DNA from 2 places in the Blautia difficilis genome. Region 2 is predicted to be linked to the other one. Evidence: riboswitches for the same ligand, from Rfam matches in the RefSeq annotation. Region 2 holds a riboswitch; the other holds the start of a gene.
What was found. Region 2 has a riboswitch for glycine ahead of gcvT (glycine cleavage system aminomethyltransferase GcvT). Riboswitches for the same ligand answer to the same signal wherever they lie in the genome.
Positions count from the first base shown of each region.

Region 1: another riboswitch for glycine. It lies ahead of H8Z82_RS04925 (alanine/glycine:cation symporter family protein); the one in region 2 lies ahead of gcvT (glycine cleavage system aminomethyltransferase GcvT).

Region 1 is NZ_JACOQG010000005.1:63,681-71,154, reverse strand. Features, by position in the region: gene H8Z82_RS17545 (hypothetical protein) at 1-38, opposite strand, end outside; gene pfkB (1-phosphofructokinase) at 124-1,035, opposite strand; gene H8Z82_RS04925 (alanine/glycine:cation symporter family protein) at 1,356-2,771, opposite strand; glycine riboswitch at 2,908-3,039, opposite strand; gene H8Z82_RS04920 (acyl-CoA dehydratase activase) at 3,425-5,104, opposite strand; gene H8Z82_RS04915 (2-hydroxyacyl-CoA dehydratase subunit D) at 5,097-6,368, opposite strand; gene H8Z82_RS04910 (ABC transporter ATP-binding protein) at 6,608-7,474, shown strand, end outside.
Region 2 is NZ_JACOQG010000004.1:111,211-118,684, reverse strand. Features, by position in the region: gene gcvPB (aminomethyl-transferring glycine dehydrogenase subunit GcvPB) at 1-666, opposite strand, end outside; gene gcvPA (aminomethyl-transferring glycine dehydrogenase subunit GcvPA) at 663-1,979, opposite strand; gene gcvH (glycine cleavage system protein GcvH) at 2,013-2,396, opposite strand; gene gcvT (glycine cleavage system aminomethyltransferase GcvT) at 2,425-3,519, opposite strand; glycine riboswitch at 3,666-3,743, opposite strand; gene glpK (glycerol kinase GlpK) at 3,983-5,479, shown strand; gene H8Z82_RS04355 (NAD(P)/FAD-dependent oxidoreductase) at 5,501-6,937, shown strand; gene H8Z82_RS04350 (NAD(P)/FAD-dependent oxidoreductase) at 6,955-7,474, shown strand, end outside.

The DNA of each region.
Region 1 (7,474 bases), on a different contig from region 2:
GTCAAGGCATTGTTCAGACCTGTATTAATGCCACCCATAATTGGGTTACTGTTCACTCTGTTCCCATTAATACATTTCGTCCATCAGGCAGATCTGTTATTCTCATCTTTTCTTCCCCCTTTATTATTTTCCGGTTATCTGACCATAAACCGCTTCTATTTCTTCCTTTGTTGCAAGATTTTCAGAAAATGCACTTGCACTTCCTGCTGCAATTCCCATGTGGAATGCATGTTCATAATCCTTCTTCTCCATCCAGCCTGCAACAAATCCTGCTACCATGGAATCTCCTGCACCCACACCATTTACCAGTCTGCCTTTTGGTGCAGGTTCCTCAAATACCTGTCCATCCTCTGCTACCAGAACCGCACCTTCGCCAGCCATGGAGATCAGAACATTTCCTGCACCTTTTTCCTGAAGTTTCTTTCCATAAGGAATTACATCTTTTCTTGTTTTTAATTCTACACCGAAGATCTCGCCCAGTTCATGATTGTTTGGCTTTACAAGGAATGGATGATATTTCAGAACATTGACCAGAAGATCCTTTGTTGCATCAACTACGATCATCACACCTTTTCCATCCAGCCTTGCCATGATCTGTTCATACATGTCATCCGGCATAGAAGATGGAATGCTGCCTGCCAGGAAAAGTACATCTCCTTCTCCAAGTTCTTCCAGCTTCTTCATCAGTTCCTCTACTTTATCCTTGCTGATCATCGGTCCTGCACCATTGATCTCGGTTCCGTCAATAGATTTCAGTTTCAGATTGATTCTTGAAACCCCTTCACTAATCTGAATGAACTCAGATTTCACTCCCATCTCATGTAATCTGCGGATAATTTCTTCCCCTACAAACCCTGCGGTAAATCCAAGTGCAGTGTTCTCAATCCCAAGATTCATAAGGACTGTGGAAACATTAATTCCCTTTCCCCCCGGAAGCATCAGTTCTGAACTTGTTCTGTTTGTCAGTCCCAGTTTAAAATCATCTACTGAAACGATGTAGTCCAGAGATGGATTAAAAGTTACTGTGTAAATCATCTCTTCTTTCCCTCCCGTTTTATATTGATATACTTTCGAACTCTTTATTGCACTTGCCCAAAAAGATTCCAAGAGTACATATTGTCATGTCTTTTCTGCGTGTTTGTGACTGTTTTTTGTTTACAGTCTTAGTATAATGTCATATTCGTTCAAAATCAATCAAACTAATTCATAAAAATAATGACTGATTTTGGTTAACTTTGCACAAAATAAAGTCATAATCAAGCAAACGCAAGCAAAAAAATCCTCTGATCAGGATTGCTATAAATTCCATAATCAGAGGATTTACTGTTTTCTGTTCTTTTATTACTTTTGATTTCTTACATTTTATGCTTTTCTGCTGCAAAAAATGTTTTTGTTTCTTTTACAATCACTCCGCTTAATGCGAACAATGCGATCATATTCGGAATCGCCATCAGTCCGTTGAAGATATCTGCGATCGTCCATACAGCACTTACTGTCATATACGGTCCAATAAACACTGCCAGAATGTAAAGCCAACGGTATGTAAGGATTGTTTTCTTATGTCCGTTTGTCAGATATTCCAGACATCTTTCACTGTAATAATCCCATCCAAGAATCGTAGTAAATGCAAAGAATACCAGACAGATCATTAATACAAATGCTGAAATCTGTCCAGGGATCGGAAGTCCGTGCTGGAATGCATAAGTAGTTACCTGAACACCTTCCAGACCTTCTACCTGCCATGCACCTGTCAGTACGATGGAAAGACCTGTCATTGTACAGATCACGATCGTATCAATAAATGTACCAGTCATACTTACAAGGCCCTGACGTACAGGCTCTTTTGTCTGAGCTGCTGCTGCTGCAATAGGTGCGCTACCAAGACCTGCTTCGTTTGAGAAGATACCACGAGCCACACCTTTCTGCATGGATACGATCATTGTTCCTACCACACCGCCTGTCACTGCTGACGGATTAAAGGCTCCCTTCACAACTGTAACGATTGCTGCCGGAATCTCTGTAATGTTTAAAAGAATCAGCGCAACACTGAAGATCAGATAAATCACCGCCATAAACGGTACAATAATCTGGCTGACTGTTGCAATTCGTTTCAGACCTCCGATGAGGATTGCTGCAACACAGGCTGCAAGAATCAGGGAAGAAATTACAACTGCCCAGGAATACTCTCCAAGGAACGGAATATTTACGCAGTTTGATTTGTTCGGATCAAAGAAGTTCTGAACTGCACTGGAAATACCATTTACCTGGCTGAATGTACCGATTCCGAAAAGACCTACACATACACCAAAGAATGCAAAGATCTTTGCAAGCCATTTCCATTTTGTTCCCATTCCTTTCTCAATATAATAGAAAGGACCGCCAAGGCTGTGACCGTCTTCTGCTACCACACGGTATTTTACTGCAAGAAGACCTTCGGAGAATTTTGTTGCCATTCCGAAGAATGCTGCAAGAATCATCCAGAATAAAGCTCCGGGACCACCGGCGCAGACAGCAGTTGCAACACCGACGATATTGCCGGTTCCGATTGTAGCGCTCAGTGCTGTACATAAAGCTGCGAAGCTGGAAATCTCACCATCGCCTTCTTCTTCGTTTTTAAACATCCATTTTAATGCAAGGGGGAGTCTTCGTATCTGAAGAAGTCCGAGTCTGGCAGTTAACAGGATACCACCTGCCATGATCAGGACCATAAGGGGCACGCCCCAGACCAGATCGTCTACTGTTGTCAAAAAAGAATTGATCGCTTCCCACATAATAATAAATCTCCTTTTTCTTTTAAAAAGTGTAATATATTGTACAGCTGGGAAACAAAGTAATAACAGACCGTTTCAAAAATCAGAAGTTCAGAAAATACTGTTCATATATTTAAAATGAATCAGCAGGGATGATAAAGCATCCTCTGTCCTTTTGCCTGAGAGATTCAAAACACGGATCAGATAACCAGTTGTGGGAAGTTATCCACATTCCATGTTATTTGCACCTTCGGCCCCCGATCTAACGGGTGTCTCCAGAGAAACGATCCATTTGCAGTTTTTCCCTGCATCCAGGGAACCTGAGAGTTTTACTCCTTCGGCGGGTATAGCCTTTTGTGTGGCTTCCTCTTTCCTGCAAACTTCACCTCGTTAATTTGCTGTTACTGTGGTATACTATAGCTCTTAAATTTGAACTCGTCAATAGAAAATTAAACTTTTATAAAAAAAGTATAAAAATTCGTTACTGTTCACACGTCACTATCCCGCGAGGTGTTTTGGCATGAAAATGCCAAAATCCCGAGACATACCGCGCGAATTTATGCGAATAGCATAAATTCTGTGCATCGCGAAGCGTGTTACTGAGAACGGAGTGAACAGTAACAAAAATTCCAGAGATTTCCACCTTGTAAAATCCCTGGATATTTAAATAATTTTTATACATCAGCCATATCAGCCGCAAACAGTGCTGCGCCAAGTGCACCGCATAGCTGTGCCTTGTCACTGATCACCAGCTTTGTTCCAAGCTTCTCTTCCAGTGTCTTTACCAGGCCCTTATTCTTAGAAACACCACCGGTCATCATATATTTCTCCTCACCGCCCACACGTCTGGTAAGAGCTGCGGTTTTTACAGCAACCGCCTTATTCAGACCATGGACAATGTCATCTGTTGCTTTGTTCTGGGCGATCAGGGAAACAACTTCTGATTCTGCAAATACTGTACACATACTGGAAATTGTAATATCTTCTTTGAATTCCAGCCCACATTCGCTCATCTGATCCAGATTCATTTCCATGGTACGTGCCATCATTTCCAGAAATCGTCCGGTTCCTGCCGCACATTTGTCATTCATAACAAAGTTTGCAACTGCACCGTTCTCATCCAGTCGGATCACCTTGCTGTCCTGTCCGCCAATATCAATAACAGTACGGACTTCCGGATTCAGGAAATGCGCACCTCTTGCATGACAGGTGATCTCTGTGATACTCTTATCACCATTTTTAATAGCTGTACGTCCGTATCCGGTAGTAACCAGCGCATCAATATCTTCTCTCTGCAATCCGGCCTCCTTCAATGCTTCTGCCAGGGCACGGTCTGCTCCGATGGCAGCCCCTGCTCCTGTAGGCAGGATAATACTGGTTACAATCTCATGATTTTTATTTAAAATCACCACATCTGTACTGGTAGAACCACTGTCAATCCCTGCGAAATAGCCTTTTCCCATTTTTCTCTCTCCTTTTGTGTCGACCTCTATGGTCTGCTCCAGTGTTTCAGGCTGAATACTCTCTGCAAAAGCTTCCAGCCTGGTAAGAAGCTGACCACTGCTCTGAATAGTATAATCTGATTCAATCTTTAAAAGAGGTACATCTGTATGGTTCTTAATCTCAGCATATTCGAAGCTGTAAAAATCACAGAACTTCACTGTATGATAAATAATTCCTGCAACAGACGGATCATTATAAAGCTTCTTACGGCCTGTGGGGTCCATCATACGCATACATGGAATCTGCCCCAGGATCTCACATGCATACCAGTCCATCAGTTCATCAAAAGAAGCACCCTCCGGTGGAAGTATATTTCCCACAGAGCGGTTATGCACACAGGTATCATTCTCTACGGGAAGGGGCATAGCTTTACTGGTCATTTCAAACAGCTCCTGCCCCATTCTGGCCCCAAGCACTGCAATATGAGGCTTTGTGACTTTCTCCTGTGCATGGAAAGCAGCCCGGAATTTTCCGGCATCAAACTCTGTGCCTTTGTACTGTGCATAAGCCTTGGCCAGCCCTTTTAACTGTACAGCCATACGCTCTCTGCTACAAGTACTGTCACAGTGAAGCACATCCAGGATATAAAGGAAATCCAGTTTACCGCTTTCCAGCAAAATGTCATACACACTTCGGATGGTATCACAGCAGCTCACCAGAACAAGTTCCTTAATTTTTCCCTCCATGACCCCTTCCAGAAGTGTTTTCCCAAAACCACAGATATTGGGATGTGAAACCTGATCAGCCAGGTCAAAGCCATCCGGCATATGGTTAAAGTTCTCACATTCCCCGCCAAGAGATTCCAGAAGCTCAATTGGAGTATATTTACAGACATAATAAGTTTTATTCATTCTCAGCACCTCCCAGCATTTCCAGAAAAGCTCCCAGCCTGGTGGAAGTCTGTCCTTCTCCTCCATGGCTTCGATCACACCCGTCACCGTCCAGGATCAAAAGGGGCAGTCCGGCTTCCTCGAACTTCTTCTTTGCAAGCTGTGCCGCACCAAGGGTGTGTTTGCATCCCCAATGTCCAAACCACACAGCACCGTCTGCTCCTGCCTGTTTCGCATGGCGGATACCGGCTTCAATCCTTCTAAGGGCACTTCCGTTCAGTGAATGATATACCATTCTTTCTGCCATTGCTTCAAAGGGGTTCTCAGGATCAAAGTCCGGCTCACAGGTTTCTGCAAGTTCACATCCCACAATCTGGGCTTTCTCACTGAAGCAAAGCTCCTGGCGCACTGCATCCGACCAGAACGGAATGGTATGCATCCAGTAAATGTGTTTCCCTTTCGCTGCCGGTGCTTTCTTAATATCTTCAAGAAGCATCTGTGTATACTTCTCTTCTTCTGCTGTTCCAAGAAGGATATTGTTGGTCATTCCTGCATATAACGGTGTGACCAGATCAGAGGGCACATATCTGTCTGCACGCATCTGCTGATATTTTTTGTAATTCTCCAGAGTCCGCTTACTGCGGGCAAGACGTTCCTTTAATCTGTCCTCAGAGATTGTTTTTCCTGTATTTTTTTCCAGAAATACTTTTAAATCCTTTAACTGGTCTGCCACATACTGTACATTTTCTTCCGTCTGATTCCATGGTACATCAATGGCAAATACAGGTACCTGGTAGAAATCTGCCAGGGTACGGAATGTAAGCAGGTTGGCATCGCAGGTCAGGTTGGTATAAACAATACATTTGGGCTTTGGCAGAAGTCCTTTCTGCGCTGCACCCAGAAATGTCTTATGATAACTGCACAATGTCTCTGCAATTCCCTGATTCTCCGCCTGCTGTAAAAATGCTCTCTCCGCTTTGCTTGCAGAAAGATAGCAGGAAAATCCCTCTACATTATAGGGATGTAATCCCACCTCCTGCATCATTTCGCAGGGAGTAAAAATACTTACAATAACAGAATCTTCCGGTTTCTGAAGGGGACGCAGCATGGTATCCATCATCAGATTTGCAAGATGCCTGTCTGCAGGCATCAGTCTCTTGTCCTGCATATAACGGAACTTCAGATTCTGTGCTTCCCAGCCGGTTTTTAGCAGCCAGCGGGCTGAGTCTGGCTTTGTGTTAGTCAAATTTTCAACATAATGACCAAATGTCTCAATAATCTGCATAATCTTCTTCCTCATTATGGTGATGATAATTTATCAGTTGTTGGCGCACAAATAGCGCTACGTAATATTTTAGTAATACCTTTTTTTCAAGTCAAGCTGAATTTTCTCCAAAGTTCACCTGTTTTTGTACATTTTTCTTGACAAAAAAGTCTTAAATGATACACTTTTGAATGTATTATTTTTCAAAAAAGGCAGAAATAATATAGGAAAGATTTTTACGAAAGGAAGGAATTTTTAAAATGCGTTCATTGGCAGTTTATTTAAAAAACTACAAAAAAGAAAGCATCCTGGCGCCATTTTTTAAATTTCTGGAGGTTGTATTTGACCTGATCGTACCTATCGTCATTGCACAGATCATAGATGTAGGTATTGCAAACCACAACAACGGATACATTGTCCAGAGATTTTCTATTCTTATACTAATGGCGGCTCTTGGTCTTGCCAGTACCATCACAGCTCAGTTCTTTGCCGCTAAAGCCAGCGTGGGCTTTGCCACAGAATTAAGACAGGCAGTTTATGACCATGTACAGCGTCTGTCCTTTACAGAGCTGGATACCCTGGGAACAGACACCCTGATCACAAGACTTACCGACGATGTCAATCAGATCCAGAACGGACTGAACATGGGGCTTCGTCTTCTTCTTCGAAGTCCGTTTATCGTACTTGGGTCCATGGTCATGGCATTTACCATTGACTTTAAATGTGCCCTGGTTTTTGCTGTTGCGATCCCCTTTCTGTTTCTGGTTGTCTTTGTCATTATGTTTCTCAGTATTCCTCTGTTTAAAAAGGTACAGGGAAAACTGGACACAGTAACCGGACTGACCAGAGAAAACCTTACAGGTGTCCGCGTTATTCGTGCATTCTGCCGTGAAAAAGAGGCAGTTGCAGAATTTGATACCCGCAATCAGGAGCTGACAAAGTTAAATCTCTTTGTAGGAAAGCTTTCCGCTTTGTTAAATCCGGTCACTTACGTACTGATCAATATTGCCACTGTCATCCTGATCCAGAAAGCAGGAGTAGAAGTAAATCTGGGCGGTATGCAGCAGGGACAGGTGGTTGCCCTTTATAACTACATGGCTCAGATGATCGTGGAGCTGATCAAGCTT
Region 2 (7,474 bases):
GATCTCTGCAATATTTGGATCAAACAGACCAACTGTGTTGGGGTTTGTGAGCATCAGTCCGGCAGTGTCATCGCCTACAGCGGCTTTTAATGCCTCCAGATCGACACAGCCATGCTCATCAGAAGCGATATTAACCACATCGAAGTTGGCCATAGCTGCACTGGCGGGATTGGTACCGTGGGCAGAATCCGGAACAATGATCTTTGTACGTTTGCTGTCACCGCGGCTTTCGTGCCATGCCTTGATCAGAAGAAGACCGGTAAATTCACCGTGAGCACCGGCTGCCGGCTGAAGAGTACATGCCTGCATTCCGGTGATCTCGCACAATGCTTTTTCAATGGAAGAGAGTACTTCCAGACATCCCTGAACATCCCTGGTATCCTGCAGAGGATGAATGTTGGTAAATCCGGGGAGAAGAGAAGCAGCATCGTTGATCTTCGGATTGTATTTCATGGTACAGGAGCCTAAAGGATAGAAACCATCGTTGACTCCATGGGTCTGCTTTGCCAGATCAGTATAGTGACGGCTAAGCTCTGTTTCGGATACCTCTGGGAGATGCAGTGCTTTTTTACGCATCGGTACATTGACAGTTACTTCAGGGGTAGTGCAGGGCGGAATCAGGTCGCAGCCTCTTCCTGGTGCCCCCATTTCAAATATAAGTTTCATGCAAGCACCTCCTTTATCACAGCAATAAGACCATCAATCTCAGATTTTGTATTCATTTCAGTTGTGCACCAGAGCATTTCTGACTGTCCGGTCACAAGGCCTGACAAATATCCGTGTGCAGCCAGTTTTTCAGAGAGGACAGCTGCATCACAGGGACAGATGGTTACAAATTCATGGAAAAATTCTCCTGTATATTTCCTGGTAAATCCCAGAGCAGTCAACTGTTCCAGCAGATAGCGGGCATTTGCCATACAGGAAGCAGCCACTTTTTCAAGTCCGGCACTGCCCATAGCTGACAGATAGACTGCGGCAGTCATAGCGCAAAGTGCCTCGTTGGAACAGATGTTGGAGCTTGCTTTCTCCCGGCGGATATGCTGTTCACGAGCCTGGAGAGTAAGGACATAGGCACGTTTTCCGTCCACATCGGTAGTCTGGCCTACGATTCGGCCGGGAAGCTTTCTCATCATGTCTTTGGTAGAAGCCATGAATCCAAGATAAGGTCCGCCAAATCCCATAGGAAGTCCCAGAGGCTGGCCTTCACCAACAGCTACATCAGCACCAAATTCTCCCGGAGTTTCCAGAAGACTAAGAGCAATGGGATTGCAGCTGGCGATCAGCCTGGCACCGGAATTGTGTACAGCATTTGCAATAGAAGCGCCATCTTCGATCAATCCGTGGTAGTTTGGGGTCTGAATGATCAGACAGGCGATGGAGGAAGTATCCATAGCATTCCAACTATCTATATCTGTGAGACCATCTTTTTCAGGAAGAATCACAAGTGGTGCTCCGGAACCAAAGCAGTAGGTACGGATCACAGAGAGTGTTCTGGGGTCCACAGAAGCACTGACACAGATGGTTCCCCGTTTCCGGTCACGACACATGGCAGCAGCCTCTGCGGCAGCAGTTGCACCGTCATAAACAGATGCATTGGAAACGTCCATTCCTGTCAGCTCACAGATCATGGTCTGATATTCAAAGATCGACTGTAGAAGTCCCTGGCTGATCTCTGCCTGATAAGGAGTGTATGCAGTGACAAATTCTTCTTTTGAAGTGACTTGCTTTACAATAGCCGGAATATAGTGGTGATAGGATCCGGCACCTCTGAAAATATGAGGAAAACGGGTGTTTTTCCCGGAGATTTCCTCAATCTTGCGGGCTACTTCCAGTTCGGAAAGTCCGGATGGTAAAGACAGTCCGTCTTTTAAGCGAAGGTCCTCGGGAATATCGGCATACAATTCATCAAAAGAATGCATTCCGATGGATTCCAGCATAGAGAGACGTTCTTCTCTGGTACTTGGTATGTAAGAACCCATGGCAGTTACCTCCTGTAGTTAAAATCTGACAGATCAGCCGTTGCTTTCAGCCTGACAGTGAGCTTCATATTCAGCAGCTCCGATCAGCTCTTCTTCATCAGTGACATCTTTTACTTTGATGAGCCATGCGTCATAAGGTGCTTCGTTGATCAGTTCCGGGTGGTCCAGAAGCTCTTCATTGATCTCGCAGACAGTTCCGGATACAGGGGAGAAAATGTCTGATACAGCTTTGACAGATTCTACATCGCCAAGTGCTTCTCCGGCAGTAACCGTATCATCAACTTCCGGCAGATTAACAAATACCAGGTCGCCAAGCTCACTCTGCGCGAAGTCGGTAAGACCGATCACAGTGATTTCTCCTTCGTTTTTAACCCATTCATGTGATTTGGAATAACGTAATGTTTCTGGATAATTCATAATAGATCCTCCGTAATTTTATTTGAAATTATTTTTTGGTTTTTGAATAGAAGGGAAGAGAGACAACTTCCATCTCTACTTTCCGGCCGCGTACGTCCGCGGTAAGTCTGGTGCCGACTGCGGCATATGTTTTGTCTACCAGTGCCATGGCAATAGGATATCCAAGGTAAGGTGCGTGGGTGCCGGAAGTAGTCATGCCCACCTGGGTATCGCCGGAGAAGACTGGCATGTGTTCTCTTACAATGCCGCGTCCGGTGATTTTCAGCCCTACGCGTATACGTGTGGGTTCGCTTGATTCCAGAGCTTCTTTTCCAATAAACTCTTCTTTGGAAAATTTCACGCAGAAGCCAAGTCCGCTTTCCAGAGGTGTGACTGTCTCATCCATTTCATGTCCATACAGAGGCATGCCGGCTTCCAGTCGAAGTGTGTCTCTGGCTCCCAGTCCACAGCAGATCAGACCTTCGTCTTTTCCTGTTTCCAGCAGAAGCTCCCACATGTTGGCTGCATCTTTGGCATCAAGATAAAGTTCATATCCTGCAGATCCGGTATAGCCGGTTTTGGAGACTATGCAGTGCATACCACCGATAGTGCGATCAAAACAGGCGCTGTAGTATTTTACCGGGAATTCGTCTTCCGGAAGAAGTTTTGCCAGGATCTCATGGGCTTTTGGTCCTTGTACGGCAATCTGGGCAACAGAATCGGAAATGTCTGTGAGTGTGGCTCCTTCCACATCCTGCTCATGGGTTTTCATCCATGCAAAATCTTTATCCCTGTTGGCTGCGTTCACTACGATAAAATAATGCTCATCCCGGACCTTATAAACGATCAGGTCATCTACGCAGCAGCCGTTTTCATAGCACATGAGGCTGTATCTTGCCTGACCGTCATACATATTTGTGAAATCATTGGTCAGCAGATGGTTGAGCAGCTTCAATGCTCCGGGGCCTTCGCAAAGAATTTCTCCCATATGGGATACATCAAAGAGACCACAGGCTTCCCGGACTGCCATATGTTCGGCAATCACGCCAGTCTGGTACTGGACGGGAAGAAGATATCCTGCAAAAGGAACAATCTTGCCTCCGTGTGCCTGATGGGTGGCATAGAGCGGTGTTGTTTTTTCCATAGGTGATTCCTCCTTATCATATACATAAAAAAGCGCAGAACAAATAAATACTTGTTCTGCGCTCTGTCATCTTAACCTGAAAGATTACCCGAAATTTTGTGATCGGTTGCTTCTTCGGTGCAACTTTATGTTGCTTTCCAGAGGTTCGTCGGAAACTGGTCCATTTGCCTGAGAGTTCTTCATCCCCTTCGGCGCGCATTTTGCGTCTCTCCCAGTTTCGTCATTCGATATCTTGAATTGCCTTCATGCTAACATAAAATACCAAAAACGTCAACAGAAAATATAGACTTTTATTAAAAAATTACTAAAAATTTGAAACATATTTTCTTTATATTGGACAAAATTAATAGTATAATGTTATAAAAAAGAATAAATTTTGACATGTGCGTTATTCTGGATTTGTTAGAAATTATCTTATATAATACAATCATTATAAAGGAGACCATGAAAGGGAGGAAAAAGAATGGCTAAATATGTAATGGCTCTGGATGCAGGAACAACAAGTAACAGATGCATCCTGTTTAATGAAAAGGGAGAATTGTGCAGCGTTGCACAGAGGGAATTCACACAGTATTTTCCAAAACCAGGATGGGTTGAACATGATGCTGATGAGATTTGGGCAAGTATGCTTGGTGTAGCTGTTGAAGCAATGAATATGATCGGGGCAACCGCTGAAGATATTGCAGCAATCGGTATTACGAATCAGAGAGAAACTACGATTGTATGGGATAAAGAGACTGGCGAACCAATTTATCATGCCATCGTGTGGCAGTGCCGCAGAACTTCTGAATATTGTGACAGCCTGAAGGAAAAAGGACTCATTGATAAATTCAGAGAAAAAACAGGTCTTGTTATTGATGCCTACTTCTCAGGAACAAAGGTAAAATGGCTCCTGGACAATGTGCCGGGTGCGAGAGAACGGGCGCAGAGAGGGGAATTACTATTTGGTACAGTTGAGACCTGGCTGATCTGGAAACTGACAAAAGGTGCAGTTCATGTAACAGATTATTCTAATGCTTCCCGCACGATGCTGTTCAACATCAACACACTGGAATGGGATGAGGAGATCCTTGCAGAGCTGGATATCCCCAAATGTATGCTGCCTGAACCAAAACCTTCAAGCTGTGTATACGGAGAGGCAGATATATCTTACCTTGGCGGACCTATCCCAATTGCAGGTGCTGCCGGAGATCAGCAGGCTGCTTTATTCGGACAGACCTGTTTCAATGCAGGAGAAGCAAAAAATACATATGGAACAGGCTGTTTTCTTCTTATGAATACCGGTGAGAAACCAATCTTTTCAAAAAATGGTCTGGTAACAACCATTGCGTGGGGACTGGACGGAAAAGTAAATTATGCGCTGGAAGGCTCCATCTTTGTAGCAGGTGCTGCGATCCAGTGGCTGAGAGATGAACTTCGTATTATTGAGTCCGCAGCAGATTCAGAATACATGGCAAAGAAAGTAAAAGATACAAACGGATGTTATGTGGTACCTGCATTTACCGGACTTGGCGCACCGCACTGGGATCAGTATGCAAGAGGAACTATTGTAGGAATCACACGTGGAGTTAACAAATATCATATTATCCGTGCAACCCTGGAATCTCTTGCTTATCAGGTAAATGATGTACTGGAAGCAATGAAAGCAGACTCAGGGATTGATCTGGCAGCACTTAAGGTTGATGGAGGAGCAAGCGCAAATGATTTCCTGATGCAGACACAGTCTGATATTATCAATGCACCGGTTAACCGTCCTCAATGTGTGGAGACAACAGCAATGGGTGCTGCTTATCTTGCAGGTCTGGCAGTGGGATACTGGACAAGTAAAGAAGATGTTGTTAAAAACTGGGCAATTGATCAAACGTTTGAGCCGAAGATTTCTGATGAAGAAAGAGAAAAACGTATCAAGGGCTGGAACAAGGCTGTCAAATACGCTTATGGATGGGCAAAAGAGGATTAGTGATTAAGGAGTGATCTGGGAATGTATGATGTAATAATTATCGGAGCCGGAGTTTCAGGTGCGGCAACAGCAAGAGAGCTATCACGATACAAAATAAAAGCCTGTGTAATTGAAAAAGAAGAGGATGTATGTTGCGGCACTTCCAAGGCAAACAGTGCTCTTGTCCATGCCGGCTATGATGCTGCTGAAGGATCACTGAAGGCAAAACTGAATGTCAGGGGAAATCAGATGATGGAACAGCTTTCCCGGGATCTGGATTTTCCGTTTAAGAAAAATGGTTCTCTGGTTGTATGTCTGCATGAAGAAGATATGCCAAATCTTCAGGCACTGTATAACAGAGGCATTGCAAATGGAGTTAAGGAGTTAAGGATTCTTAACCGTGAGGAACTGAAGGAAATGGAGCCGAATATTTCCGATCAGGCTTACGCTGCGCTTTATGCACCTACAGCCGGTATTGTATGTCCTTTTGGTATGAATATGGCAATGGCAGAGAATGCAAATGCCAATGGTGTGGAATTTAAATTTGATACAGAAGTTACGGATCTTAAACCAATAGATAAGGGCTGGGAGGTTCATACAGATCATGGAGTTTTCCAGACAAGATACGTGGTAAATGCAGCCGGTGTTTATGCAGACAGATTCCATAATATGGTAAGTGAGGAGAAGATCCATATCACACCCCGGCGTGGAGATTACTGTCTGCTTGATAAGAGCGCAGGAAACCATGTAAGTAAAACTATCTTCGCACTTCCGGGAAAATACGGAAAAGGTATTCTGGTGGCACCCACAGTCCACGGAAATCTGCTCCTTGGTCCAACCGCAATTGATATTGATGATAAAGAGGGAACCAACACCACCAGAGAAGGTCTGGACCAGGTGATCGCTAAAGCAGAAATGAATGTAAAAAATATTCCGCTCCGTCAGGTTATCACTTCATTTGCCGGACTTCGTGCACATGAGGACGGAAATGAGTTTCTGATTGGTGAAGTGGAAGATGCAAAAGGTTTCATCGACTGTGCAGGTATCGAATCACCGGGACTTACCAGTGCACCGGCCATCGGGGAAATGATTGCACAGATCCTGAAGGAAAAAATGAACCTGGAAGAAAAGGAAGATTTCATCGCAACAAGAAAAAGGATTCTTGATCCCAATACCCTTAGCAAGGAAGAAAGAATCGCACTGATCAGAGAAAAACCAGAGTATGGAAATATTATCTGCCGTTGCGAGATGGTAACAGAAGGTGAGATCATGGATGCCATTAACAGACCTCTGGGAGCAAAATCACTGGATGGAGTAAAACGCAGAACAAGAGCCGGTATGGGACGCTGCCAGGATGGCTTCTGTTCCCCGAGAACAATGGAGATCCTGGCAAGAGAACGACATGTGAGCATGTTTGATATTACGAAATCCGGTGGAAATTCCAGAATTGTCACAGATAATAATAAGGATTCGTTATAAAAGGGAGGCATTGAATCATGAAAGCTTATGATATTGTTATCATCGGAGGAGGACCGGCAGGACTTGCAGCTGCGATCTCTGCGAAGAAAAGCGGCGTTGACAGTATCCTGATCCTTGAAAGAGACCGGGAGCTTGGCGGGATTCTGAATCAGTGTATCCATAATGGATTCGGACTTCATACATTCAAAGAAGAACTGACCGGACCGGAATATGCAGAACGTTTTATTGGACAGGTGAAAGAACTGGACATTGAATATAAATTAAACACAATGGTCATGGATATCAGCTCTCAGAAGATAGTCACTGCAATGAACCGTGAAGAAGGACTTTTTGAGATCCAGGCAAAAGCAGTTGTTCTGGCAATGGGATGCCGCGAACGTTCCAGAGGAGCACTGAATATCCCGGGCTATCGCCCTGCAGGTATTTTCTCAGCAGGTACAGCACAGAGACTGGTAAATATTGAAGGCTATATGCCGGGAAGAGAAGTTGTGATCCTTGGTTCCGGAGATATTGGTCTGATCATGGCAAGACGAATGA